Regions from separate parts of the Edwardsiella tarda ATCC 15947 genome, predicted to be linked through region 3. Evidence: predicted binding sites of a transcription regulator. Region 3 holds the regulator's gene; each other region holds the start of a gene.
What was found. Region 3 encodes CRP, which controls carbon source genes, mostly activating them, when cyclic AMP is high. Its sites were predicted from a motif close to ATGTGANNNNNNTCACAT; they were not measured.
Positions count from the first base shown of each region.

Region 1: the regulator CRP is predicted to act here: its motif matches at 5,274-5,291, upstream of deoC (deoxyribose-phosphate aldolase).
Region 2: the regulator CRP is predicted to act here: its motif matches at 1,573-1,590, upstream of udp (uridine phosphorylase).

Region 1 covers NZ_CP084506.1:3,052,824-3,061,052, forward strand. The annotation lists gene DCL27_RS14140 (cytochrome b/b6 domain-containing protein) at 1-74, opposite strand, end outside; gene cybC (cytochrome b562) at 80-466, opposite strand; gene deoD (purine-nucleoside phosphorylase) at 680-1,405, opposite strand; gene deoB (phosphopentomutase) at 1,473-2,696, opposite strand; gene deoA (thymidine phosphorylase) at 2,795-4,117, opposite strand; gene deoC (deoxyribose-phosphate aldolase) at 4,224-5,003, opposite strand; gene DCL27_RS14170 (YjjI family glycine radical enzyme) at 5,411-6,961, shown strand; gene DCL27_RS14175 (YjjW family glycine radical enzyme activase) at 6,933-7,796, shown strand; gene tnpA (IS200/IS605 family transposase) at 7,858-8,229, opposite strand, start outside.
Region 2 covers NZ_CP084506.1:3,415,643-3,423,871, forward strand. The annotation lists gene DCL27_RS15820 (carbon starvation CstA family protein) at 1-1,352, opposite strand, end outside; gene udp (uridine phosphorylase) at 1,721-2,488, shown strand; gene metE (5-methyltetrahydropteroyltriglutamate--homocysteine S-methyltransferase) at 2,536-4,821, opposite strand; gene metR (HTH-type transcriptional regulator MetR) at 4,977-5,939, shown strand; partial or broken gene DCL27_RS15840 (carboxylate/amino acid/amine transporter) at 5,959-6,753, opposite strand; gene DCL27_RS15845 (DUF4056 domain-containing protein) at 6,826-7,959, opposite strand; gene DCL27_RS15850 (BamA/TamA family outer membrane protein) at 7,959-8,229, opposite strand, start outside.
Region 3 covers NZ_CP084506.1:233,745-241,973, reverse strand. The annotation lists gene nfuA (Fe-S biogenesis protein NfuA) at 1-188, shown strand, start outside; gene DCL27_RS01140 (YccS/YhfK family putative transporter) at 341-2,413, opposite strand; gene crp (cAMP-activated global transcriptional regulator CRP) at 2,472-3,104, opposite strand; gene DCL27_RS01130 (YheU family protein) at 3,455-3,679, opposite strand; gene DCL27_RS01125 (hydrolase) at 3,676-4,659, opposite strand; gene DCL27_RS01120 (LysE family translocator) at 4,759-5,373, shown strand; gene malT (HTH-type transcriptional regulator MalT) at 5,381-8,095, opposite strand.

The sequences.
Region 1 (8,229 bases), 820 kb from region 3:
AGATACAGACGATTAAGCAGGAAGCCCAGAGCCACGCTCCAGTGCCTCAGGCGGACGACCGCATCCCAACGCATCAGGCTTAACGATACTTTCTATGGTAGGTATTGCGAGTTTGCAACATCTGTTGCGCCTCGCTCTTGGCTTGATCCAACTGGCCGGCATCCGCCAGTTTCTCGGCCTTATCGATCTGACCGATCAAGATATCCAAGCCATGGCGATAATCTTTCATCTCTGCGCTATCGGCCGCCTGCCCCTGCAACTTAGGCGGTGTCTCGCTCTTAGCGGCCTCGGCGGCGCTACGCATCGCCGTCAACGCCTGTTTAAAATCCTGCGCCGTCGTGGCTTGCTGCGCCTGACGGTAATTCAGGTTAATGCTGTCCATGTCTTCGCTCAAGCTCGCCGCCTGAACCCATGCGCTGCTCGCCATCATCGCCAAGCCCGCCAAGGCCAATACTGTCTTCCGCATCTCTCTTCCCCACGTTTTATTAACATTTAGTCACGCTATTAAACATAATAAGGATAGGGAAAAGAGGCAAGCGCCGACACGACACAATCTATGCGGTATGACCTATCATTGCGAAAGATATAAAAAACTAGCGCTCACGCTAGCCGTTTAAAACGGTCAATAAAAAAGGGGCCATACGGCCCCTTAATACAGGATTTATCACCGACAAGCGTCTTATGCTTGTTCTTTATCGCCCAGCAGAACGGATTCCAACGCGATCTCGATCATGTCGTTGAAGGTCGTCTGACGCTCGGCAGAACTGGTCTGCTCGTGGGTACGGATATGGTCGGATACGGTACAGATAGTCAGCGCCTTAGCACCAAACTCGGCGGCCACGCCGTAAATCCCCGCCGCTTCCATCTCGACACCCAGGATGCCGTACTTCTCCATCACGTCGAACATCGTCGGATCCGGGGAGTAGAACAGATCGGCGGAGAACAGGTTACCGACGCGCACATCGATGCCCTTCGCCTTGGCGGCATCAGCGGCATTACGCACCATGTCAAAGTCAGCGATGGCGGCAAAGTCCTGGTCTTTAAAGCGCAGGCGGTTCACCTTAGAGTCGGTGCAGGCGCCCATACCGATCACGACGTCGCGCAGCTTAACGTCCATGCGTACCGCGCCACAGGAGCCCACACGGATGATTTTCTTCACACCGAAGTCGGTGATCAGCTCTTTGGCATAGATGGAACAGGAGGGGATCCCCATGCCGTGGCCCATCACAGAGATCTTGCGCCCCTTATAGGTCCCGGTAAAGCCCAGCATACCGCGGACGTTGTTTACCTGGCGAACATCCTGCAAAAAGGTTTCTGCGATATGTTTCGCCCGCAGCGGATCGCCCGGCATCAAAACGACGTCGGCGAAATCACCCATTTCAGCATTAATGTGCGGCGTAGCCATAAGTTTAATCCTTCTCTTTAACGCAATAGACGGGAAAACGCCACCCAACAGGGGGTGGCGTTAATAATTAAAACATCGGTTTACCGTAAGCCATCGGCGACAGACCGAAATACTGAGCCACCGTCTGGCCAATATCGGCAAACGTATCACGCTCACCGAGGGAGCCCGGTTTGACCTTCGGGCCGTAAACCAGTACCGGAATATGCTCACGTGTATGATCGCTGCCGTGCCAGGTCGGATCGCAACCGTGGTCGGCGGTCAGGATCAGAATGTCATCCGGCTGCACCAGCGCCAACATCTCCGGCAGGCGACGGTCGAATAGCTCCAGCGCCGCGGCATAACCGGCGACATCGCGACGGTGGCCGTAGGAGGAGTCAAAGTCGACGAAGTTGGTGAAGACGATAGTATCGTCCCCCGCCTGACGCATCTCCTGTAAGGTCGCGTCGAACAGCGCATCGATGCCGGTCGCCTTCACCTTCTTGGTGATACCCACATTGGCATAGATGTCGGCGATCTTACCGATGGAGACCACCTCGCCCTGCTTCTCATCCACCAGCTTCTTCAGCATGGTCGGTGCCGGCGGCTCTACCGCCAAATCGTGACGGTTACCGGTACGCTGGAACTGACCAGGTTTATCACCGATAAACGGCCGCGCGATGACGCGCCCGATGTTATAGCCACCTTTGGTCAGCTCATCGCGCGCAATCTCGCACAATTCATACAGTCTTTCCAGCCCGAATGTCTCTTCATGGCAGGCAATCTGGAATACCGAGTCGGCAGAAGTATAGAAAATCGGCTTGCCGCTACGCATGTGCTCCTCGCCCAGCTCATCGAGGATCACGGTGCCAGAGGCGTGGCAGTTACCCAGGTAGCCCGGCAGGTTAGCGCGCTCAACCAGGGTATCCAGCAGTGCCTGCGGGAAGCTGTTCTGATGCTCGTGGAAGTAACCCCAATCGAACAGCACCGGCACGCCCGCGATTTCCCAATGGCCTGACGGCGTATCTTTACCGGAGGAGAGCTCGTTGGCATAACCATAAGCGCCGATGATCTCCGCGTTTTCGTCTAACCCCTCAGGGAAGCGTCCGGTGGACTCTTGGGCAGCTTTGCCCAGCCCCAGACGGCACAGGTTGGGCAGATGCAGCGGTCCTTTACGCCCGATGTCAGCCTCACCGCGAGCGCACGCACTGGCGATGTGTCCCAGGGTATCGGCCCCTTCGTCACCAAAGCGTTGCGCATCCTTGGCCGCACCAATGCCAAAGGAATCCAGAACCATGATAAATGCACGTTTCATCTTACTCTCCCGCGCTTACGCGCCAAGCGCCCGCCCGGCGTCTCGAGACGCACGAACGGGCCAAAATCATCAGACTCGGTTTGCTATTGGCTTAACCTCTACTGGGTGATACGGCGATACACCACCGGCGTCGCTTCAGGCGCATGTTCGCCCAGCGTCACCGCCGCCCGCACCGCCTCGGCGGCCTGTTGCCAGCTCGTCTCATCGCGAGCATGCACCACGGCCAACGGACGCTGCGCGTCTACCTTATCGCCCAGGCGAACCATCTCAGTCAGCCCCACGCTGTAATCAATGCTATCGCTGGCCTGGCGACGACCGCCACCCAGACCGACGACGGACATTCCCAGCGCCCGAGTATCCATCGCCGTGATAATACCAGTTTGTTCCGCAAATACCGGCTTACTCAACACGGCCTGCGGCAGATAGCGGTCATAATGCTCAATGAAGTCAAGCGGCCCCCCCTGTGCGGCTACCATGCGCCCGAAGACCTCGGCCGCCTTGCCATTATCCAGGACTGCCTGCAGCTTACTGCGAGCCTCATCCTGATCGGCGGCTAACTTACCGGAGATCAACATCTCGACACACAGCGCCATGGTCACCTCGAACAGGCGCGGGTTACGGGCTTCGCCCGTCAGGAACTGTACCGCTTCACGCACCTCCAACGCATTACCTGCGCTGGAAGCCAGCACCTGGTTCATGTCGGTCAGCAACGCCGTCGTACGGCAGCCAGCCCCATTAGCCACCCCAACGATAGCCTCGGCCAACGCGGCAGATAGCTCGAAAGTCGGCATGAAGGCGCCAGAGCCGACCTTCACGTCCATCACCAAGGCATCCAACCCCTCCGCCAGTTTCTTCGCCAAAATCGAGGCGGTGATCAGCGGAATGGAGTCCACGGTGGCCGTGATATCGCGTGTCGCATAGAAACGCTTATCTGCCGGTGCCAGTGAGGTAGTCTGCCCGATAATCGCGACGCCGACATCAGCAATAATGCTACGGAAACGACTATCGTCCGGGAAGATATCGAAGCCTGGTATAGATTCTAGCTTATCCAGCGTACCGCCAGTATGTCCCAAGCCACGCCCGGAGATCATCGGCACATAACCGCCGCAGGCCGCGACCATCGGCCCCAGCATCAATGAGGTAACGTCACCCACGCCCCCCGTCGAATGCTTATCGACGATCGGGCCATTCAGATGCAGTGCGCGCCAATCCAACACGCTCCCTGAGTCACGCATCGCCATGGTCAAGGCGACACGCTCTGCCATCGTCATATCATGAAAAAAGATGGTCATCGCCAGCGCGGCGATCTGCCCTTCCGAAACGGTGTTATCCCGGATACCATTGACGAAGAAGCGGATCTCCTCCTCGCTCAATGCGTGGCCGTCGCGCTTTTTACGAATAATTTCTTGTGCTAGAAACAAGGTAACCCCCTGTTAAGCCGATTGTTAGAGTGGGATCGTCTACGCGATCCCTCAGAGGTAAAAGCTGTTCATCGTGATCAGGCCGCCGCAGCGACCTGAATGGGCATCAGTAGCTGCTACCGGTACCCTTGGCGTCATAACCCAAGGTCTGTAGCAAGCTGGCCAGCAGGCTAGAGGCACCGAAGCGGAAATGGCGGCTATCGGCCCAGCCCTCACCCAACAGACGATCGGCGAGTGCCAGGTATTGTGCGGCATCTTCCGCCGTACGCACGCCACCGGCAGGCTTGAAGCCGACGCTCTGTGCCACACCCATGTCACGGATCACGCTCATCATGATCTCCGCGCTCTCCAGGGTCGCATTGACCGGTACCTTACCCGTCGAGGTCTTGATAAAGTCGGCGCCGGCCTTGATAGAGATTTCTGAGGCCTTGCGGATCAGGGCTTCTTCTTTCAGCTCACCGGTTTCGATGATCACTTTCAGCAGTACGTTAGCCGCGGCACAGGCCTCTTTACAGGCTTTCACCAGATCGAAGCCCACCTGCTCATTCCCCGCCATGAATGCACGATACGGGAAGACCACATCCACTTCGTCGGCGCCATAGGCGATCGCCGCACGGGTTTCCGCCAGCGCGATTTCGATATCATCATTGCCGTGTGGGAAGTTGGTCACCGTCGCGATGCGGACTTCAGGCGTTCCTTGTTCACGCAGGGTCTTACGCGCGATCGGAATGAAGCGAGGGTAAATACATACCGCGGCAGTGGTGCCCGCCGGGCTTTTAGCCTGATGACACAGCGCGATCACCTTCTCATCGGTATCGTTGTCATTCAGGGTAGTGAGATCCATCAGGCGCAGTGCGCGCTGAGCGGCAGTTTGTAACTCGGTCATAATACTCTCCAACTGGCTGAACGCGGCCCATGCCGGTTCAATCAAAAAAAACGGGGACGGAGGTGCTAACGGTCTACACCGTCAAGTTATCCCACACGTTGGCGAGCGGACTTGGTTCCCTGAAGAGACACCCGGATGCGCCGGATGACACTGAGATCCTTCTCACCGCACAAAGCCCTTCTGGTGTGATGATTTGAACACAAAACCTCCGTCATATTTGTGTTCAATGTCACATTAGATGAAAATCCAAATGCAACATTATCGATACATATGCGATGGCGATCACAAATAGCTCGCAATTATTATCCTGGTGATCCATAAACTCAGTCAGCTGCGAGGCGGATCAATCCTCTCCTGCCCACTTATTCGTAATCTGGTTGCCATCACCATCATTAACGGTTGCAACTATGTCTGAGATCATCGATAGCACACTACGCCAACGCGGCATGGCCATCGCCTGCGATCCCCACCTCTCTCCCGAACAGAAGCGCCACTTCTTAGCGCTGGAGGCGGAAAATCACCTGCCCTATCCACCCCTGCCCGACGATGCTCGGCAGGCGTTGGAGGAAGGCGTCATCTGTGACATGTTTGAAGGCCATGCCCCCTACAAGCCACGTTACGTGTTGCCGGACTACGCCCGTTTCCTCGCTCAAGGCTCGACTTGGCTGGAGCTCGAACCGGCGCAAGACTTCGATGACGCCCTCGCCATGCTGGTTATTCTGTATCACCATGTCCCATCCGTCACATCCATGCCGGTATTTTTGGGGCATTTAGATCAACTATTACTACCGTATGTTGGAATTTTAACAGAAAACGAATTATATATCCGTATAAAACGATTTTGGCGTTATCTGGATCGCACTTTTCCCGATGCCTTTATGCATGCCAACCTGGGGCCGTCGGATAACCTGTTAACACGCCTCTTCTTACGCGTCGACGCCGAGCTCGCGCAGGTCACGCCCAATCTAACGCTCCTCTACCATCCCGACCTCACCTCCAACGCCTGTCTACAACACGCCATCGAGAACATCTGTCACTGCGCCAAGCCACATATCGCCAATGCCGCGCTACATGATAAGATCTTCACAGCGGGCGGCTATGGCATCGTCAGTTGTTATAATTCACTGCCACTGGCTGGGGGCGGCAGTACGCTGGTGCGCCTGAACCTAAAAGAGGTCGCGCTACGTAGCCAAGGGGAAGAGGACTTCTTTCAACGTACCCTGCCCGATTACTGCCAACGGCAAATCGCCATCCTCAACGCCCGCGCCGACTTCCTGTTCGAATGCTCTCACTTCTTTAGCCAGAGTTTCCTGGTACGAGAGGGGCTGATCGATCCGGCACGTTTCGTGCCAATGTTCGGTATCTTCGCCCTCGCCGAGGCGGTCGAGATCCTTACTCAGCAGGCGGGAACGGCGCTGCACTATGGCCAAGATGCACAGGCCAATGCCTTGGCTTACCGCATCAGCGCCTGGCTCGCGGATTTTGTCGAGACGACACCCCTGCGCCACGCCTGGCGGCAGCATGCCCTACTGCATGCTCAATCGGGCATCAGCAGCGATCGCGGTACTACCCCCGGAGCTCGCCTGCCCTACGGTCAAGAACCGGATCCCGTCAGCCACCTGCTGACTGTCGCCCCGCATCATGCCTATTACCCCGCCGGCATCAGCGATATCCTGACGCTGGATCCCACCGTGCAAAGTAATCCCCAGGCACTGATGCAACTCTGCCTGGGCGCCTTTTCCGTCGGGATGCGTGAGTTCACCGCCAACGTTGCGGGTAGCGAATTGGTACGCGTCACGGGCTATATGGTGCGAAAATCCGACCTGGAGCGTTTTCAGCGCGAGGGGTCACGCCTGAATACCACTTGGCTGGCTGAGGAGGCTGCTCGTAATAGCGGCATGTTGGAACGACGCGCACGGGTGATCAGCCATGAGCAGCAGATGCGCTTTAGTCAATAAGCTCCTGCCCTTCTCCTGCGTCGATGGGCCGGGTAGTCGTTTGGTGCTGTTTCTACAGGGCTGTAACCTGCGTTGTCGCAGCTGCCACAATCCTTACACCATCGGCCATTGTAATCACTGCGGCCTCTGCATCGCGACGTGTCCACACCAGGCCCTCAGTCTGTGTGACGGGCGGGTGGTCTGGGATGCGTCTCGCTGCCAGCAGTGCGACACCTGCCTGCAACGTTGCCCGCACCAAGCCAGTCCGATGGCTTTCTCCCTGAGTGTCGAGGAGGTCTTGCTACAGTTACGCCGCCAAGCGCCATTCATCAATGGTCTCACCGTGAGTGGCGGTGAGGCGACGCTGCAGTTACCCTTTCTGCAGGCGTTATTCCAGGCGATTCGGCAAGATCCACTGCTGCAAAGGCTCAATTGCCTGGTCGACAGCAATGGTGAATTGGCAGAGAGTGGTTGGGCGCGACTACTCCCTTGGTGTGATGGCGTCATGGTCGATCTGAAAGCGTGGAGAGACGAGCGACATCGTTGGCTGACCGGGCGCGGCAATCGGCGCATCCTGCAGAGCATCCGCTGGCTAGCCCAGCAACATCGCCTAGCGGAATTACGTCTATTGGTTATCCCACAGTACAGCGACTACCTCGACCACTGTGACGCGCTAGCCGAGTTCATCCTGACGCTCGGTGAAGTCCCCGTACGCCTGAATGCCTTTCACCCCCACGGCGTCTATGGCCCGGCGGCGGCGTGGCGCCGAGCCGATCGGGAAGCGATTGAGCGGCTAGCCGAGGCGTTAGCCGTTCGTGGTGTGACACGCGTGATCCGCCCGGCGCTGTATCTGTAAAAATCCACCTCTTGAAGAGGTGGCTTTAAATGGGGCCCCCTAAAAGGGGGCCTTGTTCGTTTTAATCCTGTAATAACGCCATTTGCTGCTCGTATTCTTGATCTTTCTTATCCTGATGCCTCACGTAGCGTCTGATAATTTCTTCGTTCACTCCAACTGTGTCTGCAAAGTATCCCCTCGCCCAAAAATGATTACCCCACAGCTTCTTTCGTATATGCGGAAACTTGTTGTAGAGACGAATAGCTGTGCGCCCTTTCAGGGCGCCCATCAGCGTTGAGATCGAGAGTTTCGGTGGGATCATCACGACAAGATGAACATGGTCTGTCTGAACATTCAATTCAAGTACCTCACAATCTTTCATATTGCAAAGTATATAAACTGAGCGATAAAGCTCTTTACCTACCGCCCCTGTTAAAACCTTGTAGCGATACTT
Region 2 (8,229 bases), 460 kb from region 3:
CCGAGGAAGTCTTGCAGCAGATAGCGCGCGACGCGCGTCCCAGAGTCGACCGCCGTCAGAATGAAGACTGCCTCGAACATGATGACGAACTGGAAGAAGTAGGATGCCAGACTGCTAAACCAAGGCACCCGAATAAAAATGTCGGTCATGCCGACGGCCAGGGTCACGGCCCCGCCGGTACGGCCATACAGATCCAAACCAATCTCCTGACTCAGCTGCGGCAGGTGAACCACCTCCATCCCCAACCCGGCCCAAGCCTGAGCACTGGAGTTGATGGCGAAGTAATCCGCCGGATGCAGTGAGGTGGCCGCGATCAACGCCATCACCCCGACCACACACTCTGCTAGCATCGCCCCAAAGCCCACCGGCAGAATGTCGCTCCACTTATCAATCTGCTTTGGCGTGGTGCCGGAGCCGATGAAGGCATGGAAGCCCGAAATGGCGCCGCAGGCGATGGTAATCGAGATAAACGGCCATACCGGACCGGAGAGAACCGGGCCACCACCATGGATAAATTGGGTGATGGCGGGGAACTGGATCGCCGGGTTGATGAAAACCACCCCCACCACCAGCGCGCCGAAGACGCCGATCTTCATGAAACTGGACAGGTAGCCTCGCGGTGTCAGCAACATCCACACCGGCAGCGCGGTAGCGAAGAAGGCATAGGCCGGCAATAACAGGCTTACGGTTGAAGACTTCCAGGTCAGCCACTCGCCAAAGGTGGTGTGCTGAATATAGGGACCGGCAAAGACGCACAGGATGATAGCGGCAATACCGACATAGGTGGCCCCTTTCATACTACCGGTGATGCGCTCCCACAACCCGACGCCGATGGCGATAGGGATGGTCATGAAGACGGCGAAAGTCCCCCACGGGTTACGCTCCAACGCATGGACCACCACCATCGATAAACCGGCCATGGTGATGGTGATGATGAATAACATCGCCAACCCGGTACACCAGCCGGCGATCGGCCCCAGTTCCGCCTTCGCCACCTCGGACAACGATTTTCCCTGGTGTTTCATCGAGGCGAACAGTACCACGGTATCGTGTACCGCGCCGCCGATGACACAGCCGATCAGTAGCCATAATAGCCCGGGTAGATAGCCAAACTGCGCGGCCAGTACCGGCCCCACCAGCGGACCCGCGGCGGCGATGGCGGCAAAATGGCTACCGAAGTTGACCCATTTCTTGGTCGGTACATAGTCTTTACCATCTTCGTAAGTGTGCGACGGTGTGACCTCACTGTCGTCGGCACGTAAGACTTTCTTCACGAAGAAGAGGCCGTACAGGCGGTAGCAAATCGCCAGAATACATAGCGTCGCCACCACGAAGGTAATCGCATGTTGCATGGTTATACTCTCCCCTGAGGATTTCTCAGGGATTACCCTAACCGCTTCCGCGCCACCATCCTGTCCTACACTGATTAAGCGGTCGCCTGGCTCACTAAGCGGTCGAAAAATGCCGCCAAGCGGCACGGCACGGCTGATGAGCGACGCTCATTCTCCCCCCATGCTTCTGCTGTCCCGATCACAAGATGGCTGCCTACTATCTCGCCAAATCACGCCATTAATGTGAAAATAGTCACAATATTTTGTCACTACTGATATCGTTTCTTCACACAGAGTGACTCAAATCACGCATTTGTCCTATAAACTTCAGTAGAGTGATTTCTTGTTCCTCACTGGAGGATAAAACGATGACACAGGAGTCAGCAGCGATGTCTAAACCTGAAGTATTTCACCTCGGACTGGCCAAGAGCGATCTGCACGGCGCCTCACTGGCCATCGTGCCCGGCGACCCGGAGCGCGTAGAAAAAATTGCCAAACTGATGGAGAATCCGGTCAAGCTGGCCTCTCATCGTGAATTCACCAGCTGGCGTGCCGAGCTGGATGGTCAGGCGGTTATCGTCTGCTCCACCGGCATCGGTGGCCCATCGACGTCTATCGCCGTCGAAGAGCTGGCGCAACTCGGCATCCGTACCTTCTTGCGCGTCGGCACCACCGGCGCCATTCAGCCGCATATCAATGTCGGTGATGTGCTGGTGACCACCGCCTCCGTACGCCTCGATGGCGCCAGCCTGCACTTCGCCCCGATGGAATTCCCGGCCGTGGCCGACTTCGCCTGCACCACCGCGCTAGTCGAAGCCGCCCAGGCTATCGGCGCCGCGACGCATATCGGCGTCACCGCCTCTTCGGACACCTTCTACCCGGGCCAGGAGCGCTACGATACCTTCTCTGGTCGCGTCACCCGTCGCTTCCGTGGCTCGATGAAAGAGTGGCAGGAGATGGGCGTAATGAACTTCGAAATGGAGTCCGCCACGCTGCTGACCATGTGCGCCAGCCAGGGGCTGCGTGCCGGCATGGTGGCCGGGGTCATCGTCAACCGCACCCAGCAAGAGATCCCTAACGCGGAAACCATGAAGCAGACCGAGTCCCATGCGGTACGCATCGTGGTCGAGGCAGCGCGTCGTCTGTTGGCGGCGTAACCACACTCATTCGCGCGATCCAGGCCGGGCAATGCCCGGCCGACGACTCAGTCGTCGCGCATCCCTGCCTCCTCCCGCAAGCGGCGTGCCGCCGCGACCATGCTAGCCAAGGATTGACGCGTCTCGGCCCAAGCACGGGTCTTTAAGCCGCAGTCGGGATTCACCCACAGCCGCTCAGCCGGAATATGCTCAGCCGCCTTACGCAGTAACGCCACCATCGCCGCCTCCTGTGCTACATTCGGTGAATGAATGTCATACACGCCGGGACCTATCTCATTGGGATAATCGAAGCGGGCGAATGCCTCCAGCAGCTCCATGTCGGAGCGCGCGGTCTCGATGGTGATCACATCGGCATCCAGTGCCGCAATCGCCGCCATGATGTCATTGAACTCGCAATAACACATATGGGTATGGATCTGCGTATCGTCGTGTGCAACCGCCGCCGTCAGACGGAAGGCTGCCACTGCCCACTCCAGGTACGCCGCCCACGCCTCCCGGCGCAACGGTAACCCTTCACGCAACGCCGGCTCATCGATCTGGATGATGCCGATTCCCGCCCGCTGCAAATCGTCGACTTCATCGCGCAACGCTAACGCCAGTTGGCGAGCGATCACCTCACGCGGCAGATCCTCGCGCGGGAACGACCAACACAACATGGTGATCGGCCCTGTCAGCATCCCCTTCACCGGACGCGAGGTCTGAGCCTGAGCGAAGGTCGCCCACTCGACGGTGATCGGGGCGGGGCGACTGATATCACCGATGATTATCGGCGGTTTAACGCAGCGTGAACCATAGCTCTGCACCCAGCCATGACGCGTAAAGGCAAATCCCGCCAGTTGCTCGCCGAAATACTCCACCATATCGTTACGTTCGGCCTCGCCATGCACCAGCACATCCAGTCCCAACAACTCCTGTTCGCGGATAGCCTGGCAGATCTGCTCACCGATCCCACGATGATAGTGTTGTGGTGTCAACGTGCCACGGCGGAAGTCGAGCCGCAGCGCACGGATAGCCGGCGTCTGGGGAAACGAACCGATGGTGGTAGTCGGCCAGAGGGGCAGATTGAAACGTTGGCGCTGATGGCGCGCCCGTTGCGGATAGGCGCTGGTACGCCGTGTATCCGCCTCGCTCAGTGCCGCCAGGCGTTCAGCCAAGGCCGGGTTATGTACCCGCGCGGAGTGACGGCGTCGATAGAGCGGCGCGCTATACGCGAGCAAGGCTTCTCGTTCACGATCCGACGTATTGAGGGCACGCGTCAATAATGCCAACTCCGCGCACTTTTGCCGGGCAAAGGCGAACCAACTGCGTAGCTCCTCATCCAGTTCGCTTTCCGCCGCTAGATCGATAGGAGAATGCAGCAACGAACAGGAACTCCCCAGCCAGAGTGGACGCGAGCCGACCCAAGGCTGTAGCCGTTGCTGCCAATCGGCCAGATCGGCGCGCCAAACATTGCGCCCATTGATCACGCCTAACGACAGTACCCAGTCTGACGGCAATGCCCGATGCAGGTTCGCCAGGTCATCATCCCCTTGAGCCAGATCGACATGTAGCCCCTGTACCGGCAGCGTACGGATCAACGACAGGTGATGCCCGATGGCGCCAAAGTAGGTGGTCAGCAGCAGCTTCACCGACCCCTGTAGATAGCGATAGGCTCGTTGATAGGCCTCACGCCACGCCGGCGGCAACGTCAGTACCAGCGCCGGCTCATCCAGTTGGACCCACTCCACGCCGCGCTCGGCCAGTGCCACCAACACCTGACGATAAACGGGTAGCAGCGCATCGAGCAGGCTGAGACGATCAAAGGGCTCCCCCTTCTCCTTGCCTAGCCACAGGTAGGTCACGGGCCCCAACAGCACCGGTTTCACCCGGTGGCCAAGCGCCAGTGCCTCGTCGACCTCCTCCAATAGCTGGCGCCAGCCTAAGAAGAAAGGCTGGTCACGAGTAAACTCCGGCACAATGTAGTGATAGTTGGTGTTAAACCACTTGGTCATCTCCGCGGCCGCCGCCGGTTGGGCGCCAGGCGACTGGCCACGCGCGATACGAAACAGGGTATCCAGATCGATCGTCCCGTCGGCGCGACGATGGCGCGCGGGGACATTTCCCACCATCAGACTGGTCGCCAACACATGGTCATACCAGGCAAAATCGCCCACTGGCAACACATCGACGCCAGCCTCTTGCTGTTGGCGCCAATGGCGCGCCCGCAGCTCGGCGCCACAGGCCAACAGCGCCTGTGACGACACCTTCCCGGCCCAATACGCCTCTAATGCCTTCTTCAACTCGCGTTGCAGGCCGACGCGAGGAAAACCTAGGGTATGGCTGATTACCGTCATCGTCTCACTCTCTCCTCTCACCTATCGCCCGGCGTCAACCGGCATCGACAATCAATTATGGATGTTTAGACATCCAGATGTTTACACATCCATAATCGACAGGTAGTGTAGAGGACTCAAGCGCAATCTGTTCACTCATTGACTGAAGGCTTCTCATGATCGAACTGAAACATCTCCGGACGCTCCAAGCGCTGCATCGCTGTGGCTCGCTGGCCGCCGCCGCCGCCCAGCTACACCAGACCCAGTCGGCCTTGTCCCATCAGTTCAGTGATCTGGAGCAGCGCCTGGGTTATCGCCTATTCGTGCGTAAGAGCCAGCCTCTGCGCTTAACTCCGCAGGGAGAAATCCTGCTCGCCCTGGCGCAACATGTGTTACCGCAGGTTCAACAGGCATTGCAGCAGTGTCAGGAGCCGGCATACCAGACATTGCGCCTGGCTATCGAGTGCCATAGTTGTATTCAATGGCTCACGCCCGCCCTGAGTCAATTTCAGGCCGCCTTCCCACAGGTGACGCTCGACTTCCACTCCGGCGTTACCTTCGATCCACAACCTGCGCTGCAACGCGGCGAACTGGATCTGGTGCTAACCTCTGACATCCTGCCGCGCAGTACCCTGCACTACGCGCCCCTGTTCGACTATGAGGTCCGCCTGGTGATGGCGCCCAGTCACCCATTGGCGCGACGCGTCACGATCCGCCCGCAGGATCTGGCACAGGAGACGCTGTTGATCTATCCGGTGGCGCATCAGCGTCTGGATGTCTGGAATCATTTTCTACAGCCGCACGGCATCACACCGCGCTGGAAAGCGGTCGACAATACGTTGCTGTTGTTGCAGATGGTGGCAGCGGGGATGGGCGTCGCCGCCCTACCGCATTGGGTTGCGGATAACGGCGAACGCCAGGGGGCCTTACTTACCCGTCCGTTAGGCGAGGGATTATGGCGGCGCTTGTATGCCGCGCTGCGCACAGGCGAGCAGCGCCAGCCGACGATGCACAGTTTTATTCAGCAGACGCGCCGTCATGCCTGCGATCAGCTGCCGTTTGTGCGCGATGTGGCACGACCCAGCGCCGGTGTACCCAGAGCGATAGGGCGATCACCGTCCCCCCCAGCGTCAGCCTGATCCAGTCGGGGTGTTGTTGCCAGATAGCGAGGTTGACCAACAGCCCCGCCGGGATTAATGCATTATTCATGATCGCCAAGGTACCGGCATCCACCTGGGTCGCGCCATAGTTCCACATGAAGTACCCCAGCCCGGAGGCGCCAACCCCCAACCACAGCAGGATCCCCCACTGCAACGGCGAGCTGGGAAGTTGTTGCGTATTGCCATACAACCACCAGGCAGGCAACGCAATCGCCAATGCCCCGAGATAGAACCAGGAAAAGGCGCGGTACTGTGGCAACGGCATCACCTCCATCAAGCGCTTATACCCCACCTGCCCTAGCGCGAAGCACAGATTCGCCCCCTGGATCAGGGCGAAGCCAAACAGGAATTGTGAGCTAAGTGGGTTATAACGGATGATCAACGCCCCCACGACCGCCAGCAAGGCACTCCCCAGATAGCCGGGGCGTAGTCGCCGTCCCTGCAACAGATCGTAGATCAGCGTGACATATAACGGCGTCATGATGGTAAACAGGAGCACCTCCGGCACCGTCAGATAGAGGAAGGCCGGATAGTAGAACAAATACATCAACCCCAACTGGCAAGCCCCCACCGACATATAGGCCAGCGCTTGACGCGGACGCACACCACGCCAACGCAGGAAAGGCAGGAAGACCAACGTCGCCAGCGCGACACGCACCAGCACGGCGAACCAGCTATCGACCTGGCCCGCCAGATAGACGCCGATCAGACTAAAGGAAAAGGCCCACAATAGTGTGGTAATAAGCAACAGCGGCACGGCAACGATCCACTCGTTATATTCGATAGGCGTCATTCTACCCAAGACGAACGAGCGTTGCCGTACGGAGTGGGTTTACCAGTGGATAAACATTAGTCCATTGCACACTTAGCGCTTGCGTGACAGTTGCACACCATCTTGTTCTCGCGCAAAGTCCGCCAAACGATCGAAATCGTGCCAGGTGTAATAACGGGAGGGGGCGGGAAGACGTTTCATCGCACTGCCCGTCAGCAGGTGTAACTCCCCCAGCGAGGCCAGATCATAGTGATACAAGCGGGTCGGCAGCATCAGACGCAGTGGTGGTGCCAATTCGCCTGGCACCGGTGTCGGCAGGCGATCGTCCGCGGTATTGTAGTTGCGCTTCAACACCAAGAATTTCTGCGGCACGGCCTGACGACTGTCCCACCAGCGGCCATCCAACATATCAAACTGAAAACGCGTCAGCACGGCGGGCTGCGCCTGGAGCTGACACAGTGCCTGCGGCAACAGCGTCATCATCGCGGCATCGTATTGCCCCAATGAGGCCAGATGACCATTCAGGATCAGATTCAATGCCAGGCGCGTCCCCAATAGGTTGGAGTAGAGATCCTCCGGGGAAAAGGCCGAGACACCCTCGGAAAAACCGCGAATGGACTCGTAACCATACCACTGAGCGATCTCGTGCCAGGCCGCCACTTGGAACGCCAGGCGTGCCGCCAAATAGGCCGCCAGGGTATAACGCTCCTGCGCCTCTTCTGGCGGAGTAAATGCGTTGAATACTAGGCGGCGCTGCGCGAGCTCATCCCCCAGATTCAGCTGAAACGCCTGGCCGAGACGCGGATAGAGGTGGCTAAAGATATAGGCCGTCATGTCGGCGCTGTCGCGCACGTGCGCCATATCGATAAAGCCGCCACGACGCGTATACAACACGCCATTATGCTCATTACCCAACCCGGCCAGGCTGGCCAGGGCGCCGAACAGACTGTCATTGTAACGGTGGCGACCCAGCGTATCCGCCTCCACCACGTTATTCAGCCGGTAAAAGGGGATCGGTACCCCCAACGCTTCGGCATTAAGGTCATAGCCGAAGGCGCAACAAGGACGTAGGCCGTCCGGTGGCGGCAATGGCGCACTCACCGGCCAGGCGTGTGCCGCCTGTTGCGGTTGCAACTGTGTCAAATCGAGACTCATCGGTAAGCCGAAAGCACCGACCGTGCCACAGTAAAGCAGCAGCGTCGCGCACCATCCGCGTAGTCTCCCCATCAAAACGCCTCTCCTACCTGAAAATAGAAGCCGCTACTCGCGCGGCCAATACCATAATCCAAACGAATATTAATTCCCGGCTTAAAGGCAAAGCGGTAACCGACGCCCAACGTTGGCAGCCAACGACTGCTGCCCAGCTCACGCACGTTAGGCCCCATGGTGCCAGCGCCACCCCAGACGACAAAGCCATGCCGCCAGCTCAGCTTCTGCCGGTACTCCAACTGTGAGCTAATCAGGTTACGGTCACGATAACGCCCCTGGTAGTAACCG
Region 3 (8,229 bases):
TCTCGCTGATGGAGATCACCGATGAAGGTTACGCCATCCTGCAGTTCGGCGGCGGTTGTAATGGCTGCTCAATGGTGGATTACACCCTGAAAGAGGGGATCGAAAAAGAGTTGCTGCAACGCTTCCCGGAACTGAAAGGGGTGCGCGATCTGACTGAGCACCAGCGCGGCGACCACTCTTACTATTGATCGCTCGCGAGACGGCGGGGAAATTCACCCGACGTAAGACTCCCCCGGCCGCGCCTCGCGCGGCCGTTTTGTTAGCAGAGTACGCCCACAAGCGCCTTTTCACCTGCCAACCACTCCCGTCATCAAGCGACCACCACCGCGTCACCCACCTCTCAGTCACGTAACCGACGACTGAGCCACAAGCCGTGATGCGGGCGCTGACGCCAAGCGATAGACGAAATGGTATGCATGGTGCGCAAATGCGATAGGATGCGCCGCAGATGGACCTCCATCGGCGTCATCGGCATGCCTTGTTGTGGCTCCGGGATCGGAATCGCCTGGTTATCGTTGCTACTCGGCCCATCGTGTTCCAGACGCTGCTGACAGAGCTGCAAGGCAATCTCGCCACACTGCAAGTAGTCCTGGGCCAAACGTGGCGTCAGCATATAGTGCTCTCGCGCCAGGATCGTCATGGCATTGAGGTGCTCGACGATAAACTGGCTGTGGGTGATCCACAGACGCATATCGGCCAAATAGCGTGAGTCGAAGCCCGGCTCCTGCATCGCTTGGCTAAGAGAGGAGTAGAGCGTGTTCTGTGCCTGGTTGCTACGCATACGCGCATACGCCTGCTCGCTGACCCCCACGTCGGCAGAGAGGAGCAAACGCAGCTCATCCTGATACGCCTCCAACGCCTGATGGGCATTCTTTCGCAACAAACCACTCTGCCACTGTGGCCACAGCCAGATCGTGCTGGCGAAGGCGAGGATACAGCCCAATAGGGTATCTACCAGGCGCGGCACCAGGAAGTTCGAACCATTCAGCGCCAACAATTGCAGAGTAAATACCGCGCTGACCGTAAAGCCGATGACGGCCAGGCCGTAGTTCTTGCGTAACACCAGATAAGCCCCCAGCGTCACCAACAACATCACCAACAACATCACCGCCTCGCTCAACGTTAGTTGCAACAGGCCAGCGGCGATAATCAGACCGGCAAAGGTCCCCATCGCACGGTGCTGGATCCGCACCCGCGTCGCGTTATACCCATTCTGGATCACCAGCATCGTGGTCAACATAATCCAGTAAGATTTAGGCAATGCCAGTAAGATCCCCAAGCCGCTACCGGCGGCGAGGGTCAGCCCGAGGCGCAAGGCATTACGCAGCGCGCCAGACTTCGGTGAACAATAGGCGCGCAACGCCGGCCAAAACGGCAGGCGTTGCTGCGTCGCCATCAGTTGGCGTTGATAGAGGGGACGCTGGCGCTCTAATAAACGTGCCATGCGGCTAAAGTGGTGCAAACAGAATTGCCCCACCGGGTTGTCGGGATAGCGACTGGCCAGCTTCTCCAACGCGGAGACCTCAGGCTGCATGGAGAAGTGTTGCGGATAACGGTGATAGAGAATGTCATCCGCCACCACCCGCAGGCGCCCAGCGACGACCTGGGCATTGCGCCGAATGATCGCCTCGGCCTGGCTCTGCGCCACCAGCGTCTGCACCTCCTCCGGCTGAGAGAGACTGACGGTGATATGCTCTTGCAGATCGAGCGCCACCTGAAAATAGCGAACCAGGCGCTTGTACTCGGGGTTATGAACCAAAGAGAGCATGTGCATCTGCTGGTAGATCACCGTGATCAGATCCATCACCTTCTGCTGACGATTCAACAACGGCGGCAAGGCCGTCTGTGGATCACTATGCTGCGTCAGCAAGCTGTACTTGGCCTCGATATAATCCCCCAACTCCAAATAGAGTTGGTTCAGCGTCTCGCGAATCGGCTGCCCCTTCCACAGGATAAACCAGAACCAAGTAAACGCACCGTACCAGACGGTCCCCACCAGATACAGCAGCGGTGCCTGCCAGATAGGTACCATGCCGACCATACTCAGAGTAAAGATGGCGGCGACCAACGTGGCGGGCAGCAAGCGGGCATGCAATGGGCTGATCTCTCCATTGACGCCCAGCAATAACGCCAGAAAAAGCATCGCCAACGGCACAGGCACCTGCCATAACAAGGCAAGCTGCAAGAGAAAACTACCGAGCGCGAATAGCGAACCACCCACGGCCAGGCGTTTAAAGAAGCGTTTATGTGGTGTATCCAGGCCCGCGATGTTACAGCAGACGGGAACCAGCGAGAACAGTAGCCCCTGTTGCAGTTGGCCAATCAATAACCCGAACAACACCGGCAGACACAAGACCAGCGTCTGACGCAGTGCATAATTCACTTCCGGGTGGTAGATAAACCGCCGCCACATGAGCACCATCCTGGGGATGGAGAGAGTCCCGCGCCACGAGGGCGGCGCGGGCGAAAAATCACCGCGTCCCGTAGACGACGATGGTTTTACCGTGGGCCGAGATCAGGTTCTGATCTTCCAGCATCTTCAAGATACGACCGACCGTTTCACGCGAACAACCGACGATCTGACCGATCTCCTGACGCGTAATCTTAATCTGCATACCGTCCGGGTGCGTCATCGCATCCGGTTGCTTCGCCAGATTCAACAGCGTCTGGGCAATGCGGCCGGTAACGTCCAAGAAAGCCAGGTTACCGACCTTCTCTGACGTCACTTGCAGGCGACGCGCCATCTGCGCGGACAATCGCATCAAGATATCCGGGTTTACCTGAATCAACTGACGGAATTTCTTATAAGAAATTTCAGCCACTTCACAGGCAGTTTTCGCCCGAACCCAGGCACTGCGCTCCTGTCCTTCCTCAAACAAGCCCAACTCACCGATGAAATCGCCCTGGTTCAGGTAAGAGAGGATCATCTCCTTGCCCTCTTCATCCTTGATCAGTACCGCGACAGATCCCTTCACGATGTAATAAAGCGTCTCCGCCTTTTCACCTTGGTGAATCAAAGTACTTTTTGATGGATATTTATGAATATGGCAATGGGACAGGAACCATTCAAGGGTTGGGTCTGTTTGTGGTTTGCCGAGAACCATTCGCTATTATCCTCTGTTGTTATCGCATCCCCGTGCGCCAAACGCGCCCCGCCAGGCGGCGGAGCCGGGAAACTGCCTAGTAACCTGTTATAGCACTGCACTTGTCGAATATAGTTTTATTAGCCTAAGGGAGTTGCTACCCGACCTTATTGATCTATACCCGCTTCATTCCATTAAAGGTGCATGTCGGCTTAGTTTGTAGCATAGCTTGACCCAACTGTCTCGCACTGTCTCGTTTCAGCATGGAATAGCTCACTGTTCGCCGCGTTTTTTTTCCCAACGGAATTATTTTTGCACCTTATTTGCACAGTAGCCTGCGCTAAATCACCAAGAAAAGCGAGCGATTAGCGTTAATCGTCCCCGTTAAACTGGCTACGCGCCATAATATTGACACTTTCATGAAGTTCAGACCAAACAACCACGGCCTCGCCGCTTATCAGCTGTTGGCGCACATCCTCAACCTTCTGTGCCAGACTCTTCTCCTGTTCGCCATAATCGGTTCCCTCACGTAACACGAAGGCTTCGATTAAATTATCCAATGTTGTCGGGGCGATATCTCGCCAAGGAATGATCACGTCATTGACTCCAAATAACAGGCTAACCATTCGGGAATACGCTGCTCTAACCACAGGGACGGGCGCCGTAGCGTGCCGTTGATAAAGCCGACGTGTCCACCGAACTCGGTGAGCTGATAGTCGATATTAGACGGTAGCCGTGCCCTGTCCGGGATCACCGCCGCCGTCATGAAAGGATCGTCACGCGCTTGCAAGATCAACAACGGCTGGCGAATCGCAGCCAGACGCGGCAACGCGCTACAACGCCGATAATAATCATCCGTGCCGGCGAAACCATGCAGCGGCGCCGTAATCTGCTCGTCAAACTCACGCAACCGACGCAACCGCCGGATCTGCTGCGGATCGAGCGCTCGTAACTGGGGATAACAGCGCTGTTTACGCAACGCGCTGCGCTTGAGCTCATGTAACAGGTAACGTTGATAAAAACGCCCCGCCCCACTCTCCAAGTGCGCCGCACAGGCCGCCAACTGTAACGGCGCCGAGACCAGCACCGCCGCCGTCAACGGCGCTTGCGATCCCTCCTCCGCCAAATAGCAGGCCAACATATTCCCCCCGAGAGAGACGCCGACCGCCGCCGTCGGTACCTCACCCAGCGTTCGGCGTAACCATGCGAGGAAGAAACGCGCATCGCCGGTCTTGCCCGAATGATAAAAACGTGGCAGCAAGTTAGGCTCACCACTACAGCCGCGAAAATGCATCACCACCGCTAACCATCCCGCCGCACGACACGCCTGCAGCAGACCATGAGCATAGGGACTATAAAAACCACCCTCTAATCCGTGAAAGAGCACCACCCGCGGCTTATGGCGTGCGGCAAGCGGCGCCTCGCTCCAGGCCAGATCGATAAAGTCGCCGTCCGGTAAGGTGAGCCGTTGCCAGGTCGGCGTCAATGCCACGCGGCGACGTAACAGACGCGGCAATAGTGTCTGAAGATGCGGGTTGCGCAGCAGAGGCGCGGGTGAAAATGGCGTGACGCTCATGGTAGCTGAAGAAAATTCATCGAAGGACGCGTTGTATCATCAATAGCACACTGTTAGGGTCAAAACATCTCTTTCCCTACGATGCGGAGCCTAATCGGCATGGACAGCACCCTGTTCCTCTCTCTAGTCGGATTCCTCTGGGTGGCGGCGATCACGCCGGGCCCCAACAACATGCTGCTGACCACCTCCGGTGCCAACCTCGGTTGGCGATCCTCCTGGCCATTAATGTTGGGCATCATCCTGGGCATGCAGACTCTGCTGTTGCTGGTCGCCTTCGGCATCGGCGGCCTGCTGTTACTCTACCCGACGCTGCATACCCTACTCAAAGGGCTCGGCAGCCTCTATCTGCTGTATATCGCCTGGAAGGTGGCCACCTCACGCTATACTCGCCTGACGCCCACCGCGTCGGAGGCGACACTCGCTCCGCGAGCCATCCGTTGGCATCAGGGGTGGTTACTGCAATTCCTTAACCCCAAAGCCTGGCTGATGACGCTGGGCGCCGTAACCAGCTTTACCCTACCCGGCAGCGACTATCCGACGACGGTAGCGCTCATCAGCCTGGCGATGGTGCTGATCAATCTCATCGCCGGTATCCTATGGCTCGGCTTCGGCACACTGATTGGCCGCTTACTGCAAAGCCGGCATGCTTGGTTCGCCTTCAATCTCGCGATGGGCGCCCTCACCGCCGCCTGTGTCCTGCTGATCTGGCGCTAATAGCGGCTCACACCCCGTACCCCATCAGGCGCATGATGTCCTGCGCCTGACGTACCGCCTCTTGGCGGTGCGTTACCCCCAGCTTCTGATACAGATTCCGAATATGGGTCTTGATGGTGGTGGCGGCGACCGCTAACTCGTCGGCGATCTGCTCGTTACTGTACCCGGAATAGATCAGCCCCAATACCTGCCATTCACGCTGGGTCAAGGGGCTGGTGCGGATCAGCTCCGGCACCTGAGGGTGATTCAACAACCGCTCGACGAATTTCTCGTCGAAATGCGCGAATTTATGCCGATGATGCTGGTTAATGTCGCGCAGGATACGTTGCGCGCGATGTACCTCCAACTCCGGCAGGGTATTGAGCTGTAACAGTTGGCGCAACTGTTGAGCCATCACCTCACCCTCGATGACAAAGTGGCTGACAAAGCCGGTGCGGTTGGCCAGGCTCAGCGCCTCCATCAGTACCCGCAACGCCTCGCTCTTCCGATCCATATGCCAATACAACAAGTTACTCAGCAACAGGTTACGGTTCAGATCGCTCACCAATCGCAGACGACGCGCCGCACCGTTCAACGCCTCCAGAACCGCTTGCGCCTCCTCATACTGCCCCAGCATGATCTGTACGCGGGCGATATTGCGCCACTGCCCCTGGAGGAAGTGATTATCCGGCGCCGCCGGACGCACCGCCTGTAATAGCCAGTTACCCGCAGCCTGACGATCACCGGTGATCTGCCAGTAGATCACCCGCGCCTTATCGGCATTCACCAACCAGTCGCTATGGTAGTTACCCGACTGCAACAACGCCTCACAACGGCGTAGATGCTGCCCAGCATTATCCAAATCGCCCCGCGCCAGCGAGCACTTAGCCAGGAGCGCCAGGCACTGTAACTGCTGCTGCGGCTCAAAATTTGCCAACACCGCCAACCCCTCACGCGCCGCGCGCTCGGCGTCATCCAGCCGCATCCATGACCACAGTACTTGGGCGCGGATACGCAATAGGAACTCGTGCATCGGGAGCTGTTGCAGGTGCTGTTCCTCGACCAGTTCAAACGCCTTATCCTGGGTCTCGTAGGCCGCCTGCAAGAAGCCTTGGGCAATCAGGATCTCACTCTGCTGCAACAGGGCCCAGAGCGCATAATGATAGGCTTGATGACGACGGGCCACCTGCTCGGTCTGCTGCATCATCGGTAAGGCCCGCGCCAGCATGCCCTTACAATGCAATACCTCACCCAAGACAGAGCTACTGACGATACGACTGTAGTAGCTACCGATCGGTAGATGACGCAACGCCTCCGTCGCCAAGCGCTCGGCATCATCCGGCCGACCATCGTTGATCGCCACTTGAGCACGCAAGGCATTAAACTCGGCATGCAGCGCCGCATCCAGCGTAATCTGGCGCAGCGCCATCTCCTGCTCGGCGCGCGCCAGCAGGGTATTCACCTCACTATAACGATGCTGACTCTGTGCTAACCAGGCTTGCAACAACGCCAAACTAGGATGTTGGATCAAGGCGTCATAAGGCAGTGTATTCAGGCAGGACTCGAGCAACGCCAGCTCACATTGGTGGAATAAACTCCAAGCATGCTGCAACAGAATATCGCACAACAGCGCCATGTCGCCGGCCGCCTGAGCGTGATGAATCGCCTCGGCCGGGAATCCTTGGCTCAACCACCCTTGCGCCGCACGGCGATGTAGCTGAGGCAGCGCCGTCGCCATCTCGCGCTGGCAACGATTACGCAAGAAATGGGCGAACAGCGGATGAAAACAGAACCACTCGCCCTCACCATCCATGCGGTGGATAAACAACCCTTGCCGCTCTAGCTCTTCCAGGCGTTGCTGCCCCTCCTCCTCGCCCGTCAAGGCACAGATCAGGGCATCGTTCATCGAACGTAGCACCGAGCAGCACAGCAGGAAGCGACGGGTATCGTCATCGACCCGATCCAAAACCTCATCGGCCAGATAGTCGGCCAGATGCGTCGCATTGATGCGAGCCAGACGACGGGCTGATGCCTGCGCCTGCGCCGAAGATTGACGCGCCGATAGGGCGATCAACTGTAACGCCGTCGGCCAGCCTTCGACCTCATCGCACAACGCATACATCTCGTCATCGGCCAGGGGCGTATTGAGGCGCTGATGGAAAAACTGGCCAGCCTCCAGGTGGTTAAACGCCAGCTGACGCGTGTTAATTTCCAACAGCTGCTCCCGCACCCGTAGGTTCGCGATGCCTAACGGCGGCAGGGTGCGTGACATCAGACACAATGTTAGGTTATCGGGCTGATGGCGAAGGAAAAAGCGCATTGCCTCATGCACTTGTGGATGAGAGATGAGATGGTAGTCGTCGATCACCAAGTAAAGCGGTGTCGGCCAATCGGCCAACTCGATAAACAGCTGGGCGAATAACGCGGACAACGTGGCGTATTGATGCTTCTGACTCATCGCCTCGCTTTTGGCGCACTGACCGCCGGTCGCCTGCTGTATTGCGGCGATCAAATAGTGGGCGAAACGCTCCGGCTGATTATCGCTCTCATCCAGCGAATACCACCCCAGATGCGCCTTCTCCTGCGCCCACTGCGCCATCAGTGTCGTCTTACCATAACCCGCCGGGCCGTTCACTAATACCAAGCGGTAATTACGCGCCGCGTCTAAGCGAGTGAGTAATTGTTCCCGTACTACCGTAGTTTGTAGCCGTGCTGGACGGCTCAATTTTGACGGAATCAGCATGATCGCCAGCCCCTATTCTGATACCACCTCTACACCAGTTCGGCCCGTGCCGAACAAGGTAGCGCAGGTGCCATCCTGCCCCAGAAATCGCTACTACGCGCCTATTTATTTTACGCTTCGTAATTAATGACTGC